3 regions of the Streptomyces formicae genome follow, and region 3 is predicted to be linked to each of the others. Evidence: riboswitches for the same ligand, from Rfam matches in the RefSeq annotation. Region 3 holds a riboswitch; each other region holds the start of a gene.
The links. Region 3 has a riboswitch for cobalamin ahead of KY5_RS15410 (ABC transporter substrate-binding protein). Riboswitches for the same ligand answer to the same signal wherever they lie in the genome.
Positions count from the first base shown of each region.

Region 1: it holds a riboswitch for cobalamin, as region 3 does, so the genes downstream of both, metE (5-methyltetrahydropteroyltriglutamate--homocysteine S-methyltransferase) here and KY5_RS15410 (ABC transporter substrate-binding protein) in region 3, are expected to answer to the same signal.
Region 2: it holds a riboswitch for cobalamin, as region 3 does, so the genes downstream of both, KY5_RS12030 (prenyltransferase/squalene oxidase repeat-containing protein) here and KY5_RS15410 (ABC transporter substrate-binding protein) in region 3, are expected to answer to the same signal.

Region 1 covers NZ_CP022685.1:8,950,090-8,953,354, forward strand. The annotation lists gene metE (5-methyltetrahydropteroyltriglutamate--homocysteine S-methyltransferase) at 1-1,362, opposite strand, end outside; cobalamin riboswitch at 1,522-1,737, opposite strand; gene KY5_RS38525 (DUF6817 domain-containing protein) at 1,999-2,607, shown strand; cobalamin riboswitch at 2,605-2,807, shown strand; gene KY5_RS38530 (CoA-acylating methylmalonate-semialdehyde dehydrogenase) at 3,080-3,265, shown strand, end outside.
Region 2 covers NZ_CP022685.1:2,847,652-2,850,916, forward strand. The annotation lists gene KY5_RS12020 (aldehyde dehydrogenase) at 1-571, opposite strand, end outside; gene KY5_RS12025 (MBL fold metallo-hydrolase) at 762-1,817, shown strand; cobalamin riboswitch at 1,864-1,989, shown strand; gene KY5_RS12030 (prenyltransferase/squalene oxidase repeat-containing protein) at 2,111-3,265, shown strand, end outside.
Region 3 covers NZ_CP022685.1:3,584,303-3,587,567, reverse strand. The annotation lists gene KY5_RS15420 (amino acid permease) at 1-490, shown strand, start outside; gene KY5_RS15415 (Mov34/MPN/PAD-1 family protein) at 575-997, shown strand; cobalamin riboswitch at 970-1,122, shown strand; gene KY5_RS15410 (ABC transporter substrate-binding protein) at 1,166-2,137, shown strand; gene KY5_RS15405 (FecCD family ABC transporter permease) at 2,251-3,261, shown strand.

The sequences.
Region 1 (3,265 bases), 5.4 Mb from region 3:
CGCGGTGGTCTGAGGGAACGAGCCGATCGTGGTGGTGGGCAGCAGCGGCAGTCCGAGGTGCGCACGCTGGGCCGCGACCCGTTCGGCGTACGGCTGGGAGCGGCGTCCGTCGGCGTCGGTGACGGCGGCGGCACGGGCCCGCACGGCCGGGTCGTGGGTGATCGCCGATCCGGCGCGCGAGGCCAGGTCGGCCCGGTTGGCGGCGAGGTCGGCGGCGATGGTGTCGGTGCCCTGGGACAGGCCCTTGGCCAGGGCGACGATCTCGGTGGTCTTCTGCCGGGCGAAGGCGAGCCACCGCAGGATCTGCGGGTCGATGTCGCGCTCGGCGGCGGCGTCGATCGGGACGTGCAGGAGCGAGCAGGAGGCGGCCACGTCGACCCGGTCGGCGAGGCCGAGCAGGGTGCCGAGGGTGGCCAGGGACTTCTCCAGGTCGTTGATCCAGATGTTGCGGCCGTTGACCACACCGGCCACCAGGCGCTTGCCGGGCAGCCCGCCCGCGGCGGCGAGGTCGTCCAGGTTGGCGGCCGCGGCGTCGGTGAAGTCCAGTGCCAGACCGTCGACGGGGGCCTTGGCCAGGACGGGCAGGGCGTCGCCGAGCCGGTCGAAGTAGGAGGCGACCAGGAGCTTGGGCCGGTCGGCGAGGGCGCCGAGCTCGCGATAGGCGCGGGTGGCGGCGTTGAGCTCGGCCGGGGTGCGGTCCTGCACCAGGGCGGGCTCGTCGAGCTGCACCCATGGGGCGCCGGCCGCGCGCAGATCGGCGAGCACCTCCGCGTACACGGGAAGCAGCCGGTCCAGGAGCGTCAGCGGCTCGAAGTCGGCGGCGACCCCCGGGGCGGGCTTGGCCAGCAGCAGGTAGGTGACGGGGCCGACGAGGACCGGGCGGGCCGAGAGGCCGAGCGCGAGCGCCTCCTTGAACTCGGCGACCTGCTTGGCCGAGTCGGTGGCGAACACGGTGTCCGGCCCCAACTCCGGCACCAGATAGTGGTAATTGGTGTCGAACCACTTGGTCATCTCGAGCGGCGCCACGTCCTGGGTGCCGCGAGCCATCGCGAAGTACCCGTCCAGGGCGTCGGCTTCGAAGGACGCGCGGTGCCTGGCGGGGACGGCGCCGACCATCACGCTGGTGTCCAGGACGTGGTCGTAGTACGAGAAGTCGCCGGTCGGCACCTCGTGGACGCCGGACTCCGCCAACTGCCGCCAGGTGGTGCGGCGCAGCTCCGCCGCGGTCTCCCGGAGGGCGTCCGCGGTGACGCGGCCCTTCCAGTAGCCCTCGACGGCCTTCTTCAGTTCACGGTTCGCACCCTGACGGGGGTAGCCGTACACGGTGGCCCGTGCCGCCGCGGCTGCGGACTTCGCTGTCACGGAAATCTCCTTCGCGAGATGACTCCTGAACATCCCGGCAACGGGACGCGGACGCGAAGGGATGACGGACCGTCCGGAGCCGACACGCGCCGATGGCGCGGTCTCGAACGGTATGCACGCCGACCCGCCCACGAGGTCACCGGGATTCCGCACGCGATCGGTCACGTGCGGGCAACGGGCAGGTCTTCGGACTCGCGGGCACATCCGCCGAGGCGGATTCCTACTGGCCGTCGCTTCCCGGATCCGGCGGATCCAGTGCGTATGACGGCGGTCGTTCCCACTCACCGCTGCGGGGCAGTCCCGGATTCCCACCGGGTTCCCTCTTGCGACGCGCCTGTCTGGCGGACAGGGCGAACCAGCTGCACGGGCCACCTTAGAGGGTGCGGGCCGTCTTGGGCAGCACCGGTCACCTCCCGGATGGCCCCAAGCCAGAGCTTGGGTCTCGGTGAGGAAACCCGAGGATTGACTTGGCTGTTGGGGAAGCGGGACGATCGTTTCGGGCCCAGGGCGGCAACCCGGCCGGGCCCCGCCACCGATCCGGACGGTGTCGGGGCCCGGCCGGGTGTCGACCCCCTCGCTGTCGTGTTCGGCTGGAAACGGCCTCCCGTCGGCCGGAAGGAGTCGCTGTCCGTGACCATGGCCGCAGAACCCGGGCCCGAGCCCCAACCCGAGCCCGAGTCCCAATCCGAGCCCGAGCCCCACCCGGACCGCGCCGCCCGGCAGTTCCTGTACGACCTCGGCGCCGGAGCCATCCACCACCCCGGCGGCACCCTCCTGGCCCATCTCGACCGCGTACGGCAGCGGCTCGCCGACTGGGACGCGCGCCCCGCGCTGCGCCGTGCCGGGCTCTGTCACGTGCTGTACGGCACCGACGGCTTCGCCCCCGTTTTGCTGCCGCTCGACCGGCGTGAGCGCGCCCGCGCCGTCATCGGCCCCGAGGCCGAGTCCCTCGTGTACCTCTACGCGAGCTGCGACCGGAAGACCGGCTATCCGGCGCTCACCGGGCGGGGCGGAGACGGGCTCTTCCGCGACCGGTTCACCGGTCGCGCCTTCGCGCCGACGCGCCGTCGGCAGGCGGATTTCGCCGAGCTCACGGTGGCCAACGAGCTCGACATCGCGAGCGTCGACAGCGAGTTCCGCGCCCACCACGGCCCCGGCCTCCTGGAGCTGTTCACCGGGCTGCGCCCCCTGCTGACGCCCGCGGCGTGGGAAGCCTGCGCGATCCTGCCGGGGTGGACTTACTAGGACGTCCAACTATATGGTCCTCGGCAAGGCCCGCGGTGTCAGGGAAGCCGGTGTGAATCCGGCGCGGTCCCGCCACTGTGACCGGGGAGTGCGTTCTCGCAACACAACGCGCCACCGAAGGACGTCGCGTCCGTCGGGAAGGCGGGGGAGCGCGCGCTGATCCGGGAGTCAGGATACCGGCCGCGGGGTGTTCCGTGTTGTCCACGAGGATGGAGCAGACACGCATGGCACCGGTCCGTACCCACGACCCAGGTGATCCGGCGGAGCGACCGACGGTGTACGCCGACTTCTAGCGCACCGACGACGTGGGCCCTGACCCCGGCTCGTCCGGCGGCGTACGTCAACTCGCGTTGCCCCGTGGGCTCTTCGGCCCTCGCGTCCCGCGGCCCCGATCCGAGCGCACCCCACCGGGTGCCGTTCGCCGGTGCGCCGCGCCATCCCCGGATCCCCACCTGACGAGAGCAGGCTCATCGTGGTCCGTGAACTCACCCATTTCATCGGCGGCAAGCACACCGTCGGCACGTCGGGCCTCTTCGGCGACGTGTACGACCCCAACACCGGTTCCGTACAGGCCCGTGTGCCCCTCGCGGGCCGAGCCGACACCGAGGCGGCGATCGCCGACGCCGCCACCGCCCAGCGCCAGTGGGGCGAGTGGAAC
Region 2 (3,265 bases), 740 kb from region 3:
GGATGTAGGCGTCCAGGGGTGCCTCGGGCGAGGTCTTGAGGATCACCGGGCACCCGGCGAGCAGCGCGGGGGCGAGCTTGGCCGCGGCGGTGAACTGCGGGACGTTCCAGGGGACGACGGCCGCGACCACCCCCACCGGCTCGCGCCGCACGAGGAGTTTCCCGAGGACGCCGTCGCGTGCCTCCTCGTAGGTGAAGTCGCGGGCCACCGTGATGGCCGCGTCCCACGCCATCATCGCGGCGAGCGCCTGCACCATCACGCTGGAGGTGTACGGGGTGCCGTTCTCCGAGCTGATGGCGCGGGCGATCTCCTCGTGGCGTACGGCGATCCCGTCCTTGATCTTGGTGACGACCTCGATCCGCTCGTCCAGGGTCATGCGGCGCCAGGGCCCGTCGTCGAACGCCTTGCGGGCGGTGGCGACGGCGCGGTCCACGTCGGCGGGGGCCGCGTGCGGCACGCGGGCGAAGACCTTTCCGGTGTGCGGCGACACGACGTCGATGACGCCCTTGCCGAGCGGGTCCACCAACTCCCCGCCGATGAACAGCTGTCCGTGTTCCACGAGCTCGGTCATGGCTGACTGCCTCCTGCGGAGCGCTTTCCGACACCGACTTCCTGACACTGTTTCAGAACTGATACCAGTTCTAGTTGGCGGAGTCCACGGAACGGACGCGCAACCGGCCGCCCATTCCGTCGACTTGGGCGACTATTGAAACTAGTTCTAGTTATAGTGACGGCACCCGGCGACGAGAGACGAGGCCCTCATGACCCCGCAGGTGACGGACCCGCCGGTGATCGAGCACGGCGGCGGCGTCTGGAGCATCAAGGTCCCGATCCCCGACAACCCCCTCGGCTTCACCCTCGTCCACCTCCTGGACACCGACCGCGGCGCCGTCCTCGTCGACACCGGCTGGGACGACCCGGCCTCCTGGCACACGCTGGCCGACGGGCTCGCCGCGTGCGGCGTCGCCGTCGCCGACGTGCACGGCGTGGTCATCACCCACCACCACCCCGACCACCACGGCCTGTCCGCGAAGGTCCGCGAGGCGTCGGGCGCGTGGATCGCGATGCACGAGGCGGACGCCTCCGTGGTGCGCCGCACCCGCTCCAACCCGCCCGAGCGGTGGTACGCCTACATGGCGGCGAAGCTCACGGCCGCGGGCGCCCCCGAGGAGCACGTCGCGCCGCTGGTCCGCGCCGCCGAGGAGGGCCGCCCCAGGAGGCTCCCCGGCCTCGACCCCGCCCTGCCCGACCGCGACATCGTCCCCGGCGAGCTCCTCGACCTGGCGGGCCGCCGCCTGCGGGCGATCTGGACCCCGGGCCACACCCCCGGCCACGTCTGCCTGCACCTGGAGGAGGACCACCCGGCCGGACTCAGGGGCAACGGCCGCCTCTTCTCCGGCGACCACCTGCTGCCCGGCATCACCCCGCACATCGGCCTGTACGAGGACCCCGACGACGCCACGGTCACCGATCCCCTCGGCGACTACCTCGACTCCCTGGAACGGGTGGCCCGCCTCGACCCGGCCGAGATCCTCCCCGCCCACCAGCACGCCTTCACCGACGCCCCCGCCCGCGTCGGCTCGCTCGTCGCCCACCACGAGGAGCGCCTCACCGGGCTGGGCGCCCTCCTCGCCGAGCCCCGCACCGCCTGGCAGCTCGCCGAGCACATGGAGTGGAACCGGCCCTGGGCCGAGATCCCCTACGGCTCGCGCAACATCGCCGTATCGGAAGCGGAGGCCCATGTGCGGCGCCTGGTGAAGCTGGGCCGCGCCGAGGTCGTGCCGGGCGGCGACCCGGTGACGTACGTGGCGGTGTGAATCCCCGGGCGTGGATCCCGTGCCCGGCCGCTCCTGGTACGGGCCGGTAGAGTGGGCGCGTCGTCCTCACGCCCGTACAGGGGGAAGCCGGTGCGAATCCGGCGCTGACCCGCAGCCGTATGACCGCTTCCAGCGGAGAGCCGGAATGCCCGGTGCGGAACGTGACCGGCTCGCTTCATCGGACCCCGATGAGCGGCACCGTCGAGGTATACGGAGCCGGAGCCGCCCGGAAGCCGTGCTCGCAACGGTCCGTGCCGCCCCGCTCCCCGCAGGGAGAGGCAACCCGCCGCATCATGAACGTTCGCCGCAGCGCAGCGGTCCTGGCCGCCGTCGCCGTGTTCGGCTCGGCCGCAGCACCGGCAGCCTTCGCGGACGACGCCTCGCCGTCGCCCGCCGCGCTCCCCTCGGGCCTCTACGGCAAGACCGACCCCAAGTTCGACGGCGTCTTCCGCCAGTCGTACGCCCTGCTCGCCCAGAGCATGGAGGGCGTCGAGCCCGCCGAGAAGGCCATCGACTGGCTGACCGGGCAGCAGTGCGCGAGCGGCGGCTTCGCGGCGTACCGCGCGGACGCGAGCGCGCCGTGCGACTCCAAGACCGCGGTCGACAGCAACTCCACCGCCGCGGCCGTGCAGGCGCTCGCCGGAGTCGGTCACGAGGACAAGACGCTCAAGAAGAGCGTCGAGTGGCTGAAGTCCGTACAGAACACGGACGGTGGCTGGGGCTACAACCCGGGCCTGCCCACCGACGCGAACTCCACCGGCATCGTGATCGGCGCCCTCGTCGCGGCGGGCGAGAACCCCGCCGACGTGAAGTCCAAGGACGGCAAGTCCGCCTACGACGCGCTGCCCAAGCTCGTCATGGACTGCGACAAGGACGGCGGCGCCTTCGGCCTCGCCGACCCCAAGTCCGGCAAGCTCTCGCCGAACGCCGACGCCACCGCGGCCGGTGTGCTCGGCAGCCTCGGCAGGGGCCTCGTCGTGGAGCCGCCCAAGGACCGCGACGCCACCGGGTCCAAGTGCGCGAAGCCCGACACCGCGACGCAGGCGGCGAGCAACGGCGTCGGCTACCTCCTGGACACCCTCGGCAAGACCGACGACCACCTGATGTCCTCGATGCCGGGCGCCAAGGACAAGCCCGACTTCGGCAACACCGCCGACGCGGTGCTCGCGCTCGCGGCCGCCGACCAGAAGGAGCGGGCCAAGAAGTCCGCCGAGTGGCTCGCGAAGAACTCCGCGGACTGGGCGAAGCAGTCGGGTCCCGCCGCCTACGCCCAGCTGGTCTTCGCCGCCAACGCGGCGGGGATGGACGCCCGTGACTTCGGCGGCGCCGACCTGGTGAAGCAGCTCAACGCCACGGGCCCGGCCCCGCGGTCCGCGTCGAAGTCCCCCACCGGCTCCGCCTCCGACTCGGACGAGAAGAAGGACGACGGCGGCGGCGTCAGCGTCTGG
Region 3 (3,265 bases):
CTCCACCGGCCGCATGCTGCGCGACCTGGCGATGAACGGCCAGGGCCCGAAGTTCTTCACCAAGCTCACGAAGAACGGCCTGCCGCTCGTCGGCACGACCTTCTCCGCCGCGCTGATGCTGGTCGGCGTCTGGATCAACTACCAGTGGCCGGGCGAGGCGTTCAACTACGTCGTCTCCTTCGCGACCATCTCCGGCATGTGGGCCTGGATCATGATCCTGGTCTGCCAGATCAAGTACCGCCGCAAGGCCGACCGCGGCGAGCTGCCGCAGTCCACCTTCCGGGCGCCCGGCGCCCCGTACACGAGCTGGTTCGCCCTCGCCTTCATCGGCATGGTGATCGTGATGATGGGCATCGACAAGGACGCGCGCATCTCGCTCTACGCGGCTCCCGTCTGGGCCCTGATCCTGGGCGTCGGCTACCTGGTCATGCAGCGCGGGAACCCGCAGGCGTCCGGCGGCAAGGCCGAGTCGCAGGACGCGGTGAAGTAGCGCGGCAACCGCTGGATCCCAGCATGTGGGCCGGTTCGTACCACTCCTCGGTACGGACCGGCCCCTCTGCTTATCCTGGCTGCCATGCTGACCATCACCCAGGCCCTCCACGACCAGATCGTCGCGCACGCGCGCCAGGACCACCCCGACGAGGCCTGCGGTGTGGTCGCGGGCCCGGAAGGCACCGGCCGCCCCGAGCGCTTCATCCCGATGCTGAACGCGGCCCGCTCGCCCACGTTCTACGAGTTCGACTCGACCGACCTGCTCAAGCTCTACCGCGAGATGGACGACCGCGACGAGGAGCCGGTGATCGTCTACCACTCGCACACCGCGACCGAGGCCTACCCCTCGCGCACCGACATCACCTACGCCAACGAGCCCGGCGCGCACTACGTCCTGGTCTCCACGGCCGACACCGACGACGCGGGCCCCTTCCAGTTCCGCTCGTACCGGATCGTGGAGGGCGAGGTCACCGAGGAAGAGGTAAAGGTCGTACAGGCATACTGAGCTTTACTCATGAGGGCGGCAGGAGCCAGGAAGCCGGTGCGAACCCGGCACGGTCCCGCCACTGTGACCCCACCCCGCACCGGGGGCGGGGGAGTCAGGAACTGACCTGCCGCCTTCCTCCACGCTACGCAGGGGACGCGGAAATCCCCTGGAGGAGGCAGCTCAGCCATGTCCCGCCGTCACACCGGCATACGCGCGCTCGCCGCGGCCACCCTGCTCGTCCCGCTCGCCGCATGCTCCTCCTCGGACTCCGACGGTGACACGAAGCCCGCCGCCAAGGCCGCCGGATTCCCGTACACCGTCACCAACTGCGGTGTGAGGACGACGTACGACGCACCGCCGAAGCGCGCCGTCACCATGAACCAGCACGCCACCGAGGTGATGCTGGAACTCGGCCTCGAGGACCGCATGGCGGGCACGGCCTACCTCGACGACAAGGTCCTGCCGAAGTACGCGAAGGCGTACGACGCCCTCCCCGTCGTCGCCAAGGAGTACCCCTCCTACGAGAAGCTGCTCGCCGCCAACCCCGACTTCGTGTACGGCGGTTACGCGAGCGCCTTCCTCTCCAGCGACGGCCGCAGCCGCTCCGCGCTCGCCAAGTCGGGCATCGAGAGCCGCCTGAACGTCGAGGGCTGCGCGAAGCGCCCCGTCACCATGAACGACGTCTTCCGCGAGGTCCGCGAGGTCGGCGCCACCTTCGGGGTGCGCGACCGCGCCGACAAGTGGGTCGGCGGCGCCGAGCGCGAACTGGCTGCCACGACCAAGAAGCTGAAGGGCAAGAAGCCCCGTTCCGTCTTCGTCTACGACAGCGGCGACAAGACGGCGTTCACGGTCGGCGGCCGGGGCATCGGCAACGACATCATCGAGCGGGCGGGCGGCCGCAACATCGTCGCCGACGTCGACAAGTCCTTCGCCGACGCCTCCTGGGAGACGGTCGTGGACCGCCACCCCGAGACCATCGTGATCCTCGACTACGGCGCGACGACGGTCGCCCAGAAGAAGAAGCGCCTCCTCGACGACCCGGCCCTCGCGGACGTCCCCGCCATCAAGAACAAGAGCTTCGCGGTCCTGCCGCTCTCGGACATGGTCACGGGAGTACGAGCACCCAAGGCGGTGGAGAAGCTGGCGGCGCAGCTGTGAGCGACCAGCAGACCCAGCCTCGGGTGACGCAGCCCGCGGGGCGGATCTTCCAGCCCGTCCGGCGTTTGAGGACGAGCCCGAAGGGCGATAGACGCAGGTCCCGGGGACAGCACCTGTTGATCTGCGCAGTCCTTGCGACAGCCCTCGCGGCAGCGATCATCGCCGGGCTCGCCCTGGGCTCCGTCCGCATCCCGCCAGGGGACGTCATGGAGATCCTCACGGGCCGCGCGGACCCCTCCCCCTTCAGAACCATCGTGCTGGACGTGAGACTCCCCAGGGTCCTGCTCGGCGCAGCCGTCGGCGCGGGACTCGCCGTCATCGGCACCGTCCTCCAGGCCCTCGTCCGCAACCCCCTCGCCGACCCGTTCCTGCTCGGCGTCTCCTCGGGCGCCTCCGTCGGCGCGGTCGGCGCCATCGTGCTCGGCGGCACCTTCGGCGTCGGCTCGGCCCTCGCGACCACCGTCACGATCCCCGCCGCCGCCTTCGCGGGCGCGCTGGTCTCACTGGTCCTCGTCTACTCCCTTGCCAGGAGCGGCGGCGGCTTCGCGACCGGGCGCCTGATCCTCGCGGGCGTCGCCGTCTCGTACATCCTGACCGCCCTGACCAGCCTCATCCTGGTCACCGCGGACAGCGCGGACCACCTCAAGGAAGTCCTGTACTGGACGCTCGGCGGCCTCGGCAGCGCCCGCTGGGACATGCTCGCCCTGCCCTGCTGCGCCCTGGTCGTCGGCACGGCCCTGCTCATGGCGCTCGCCCGCCCCCTCGACCTGCTGCTCGTCGGCGAGGAGGGCGCCACCGTCCTCGGCCTGGACACGGCACGCTTCCGCGCCGCGGTCTTCGTCTTCGCCTCCCTCCTGACCGGCGTCCTGGTCGCGTACAGCGGGGCCATCGGATTCGTCGGCCTGATGGTGCCGCACGCCGCCCGCATGCTCGTCGGCGCCGCGCACCGCCCGCTGCTCCCCGTGGTGGCGCTGCTGGGCGCGGTCTTCCTGGTCGTCGCCGACCTCGCCGCGCGCACCGTCGCCGCGCCGCAGGACATCCCCGTCGGCGTGCTCACCGCGCTGACCGGAGGCCCGTTCTTCCTCTGGCTGCTGCGGCGGCGCACCGAAGGAGTCCCGGCATGACCGA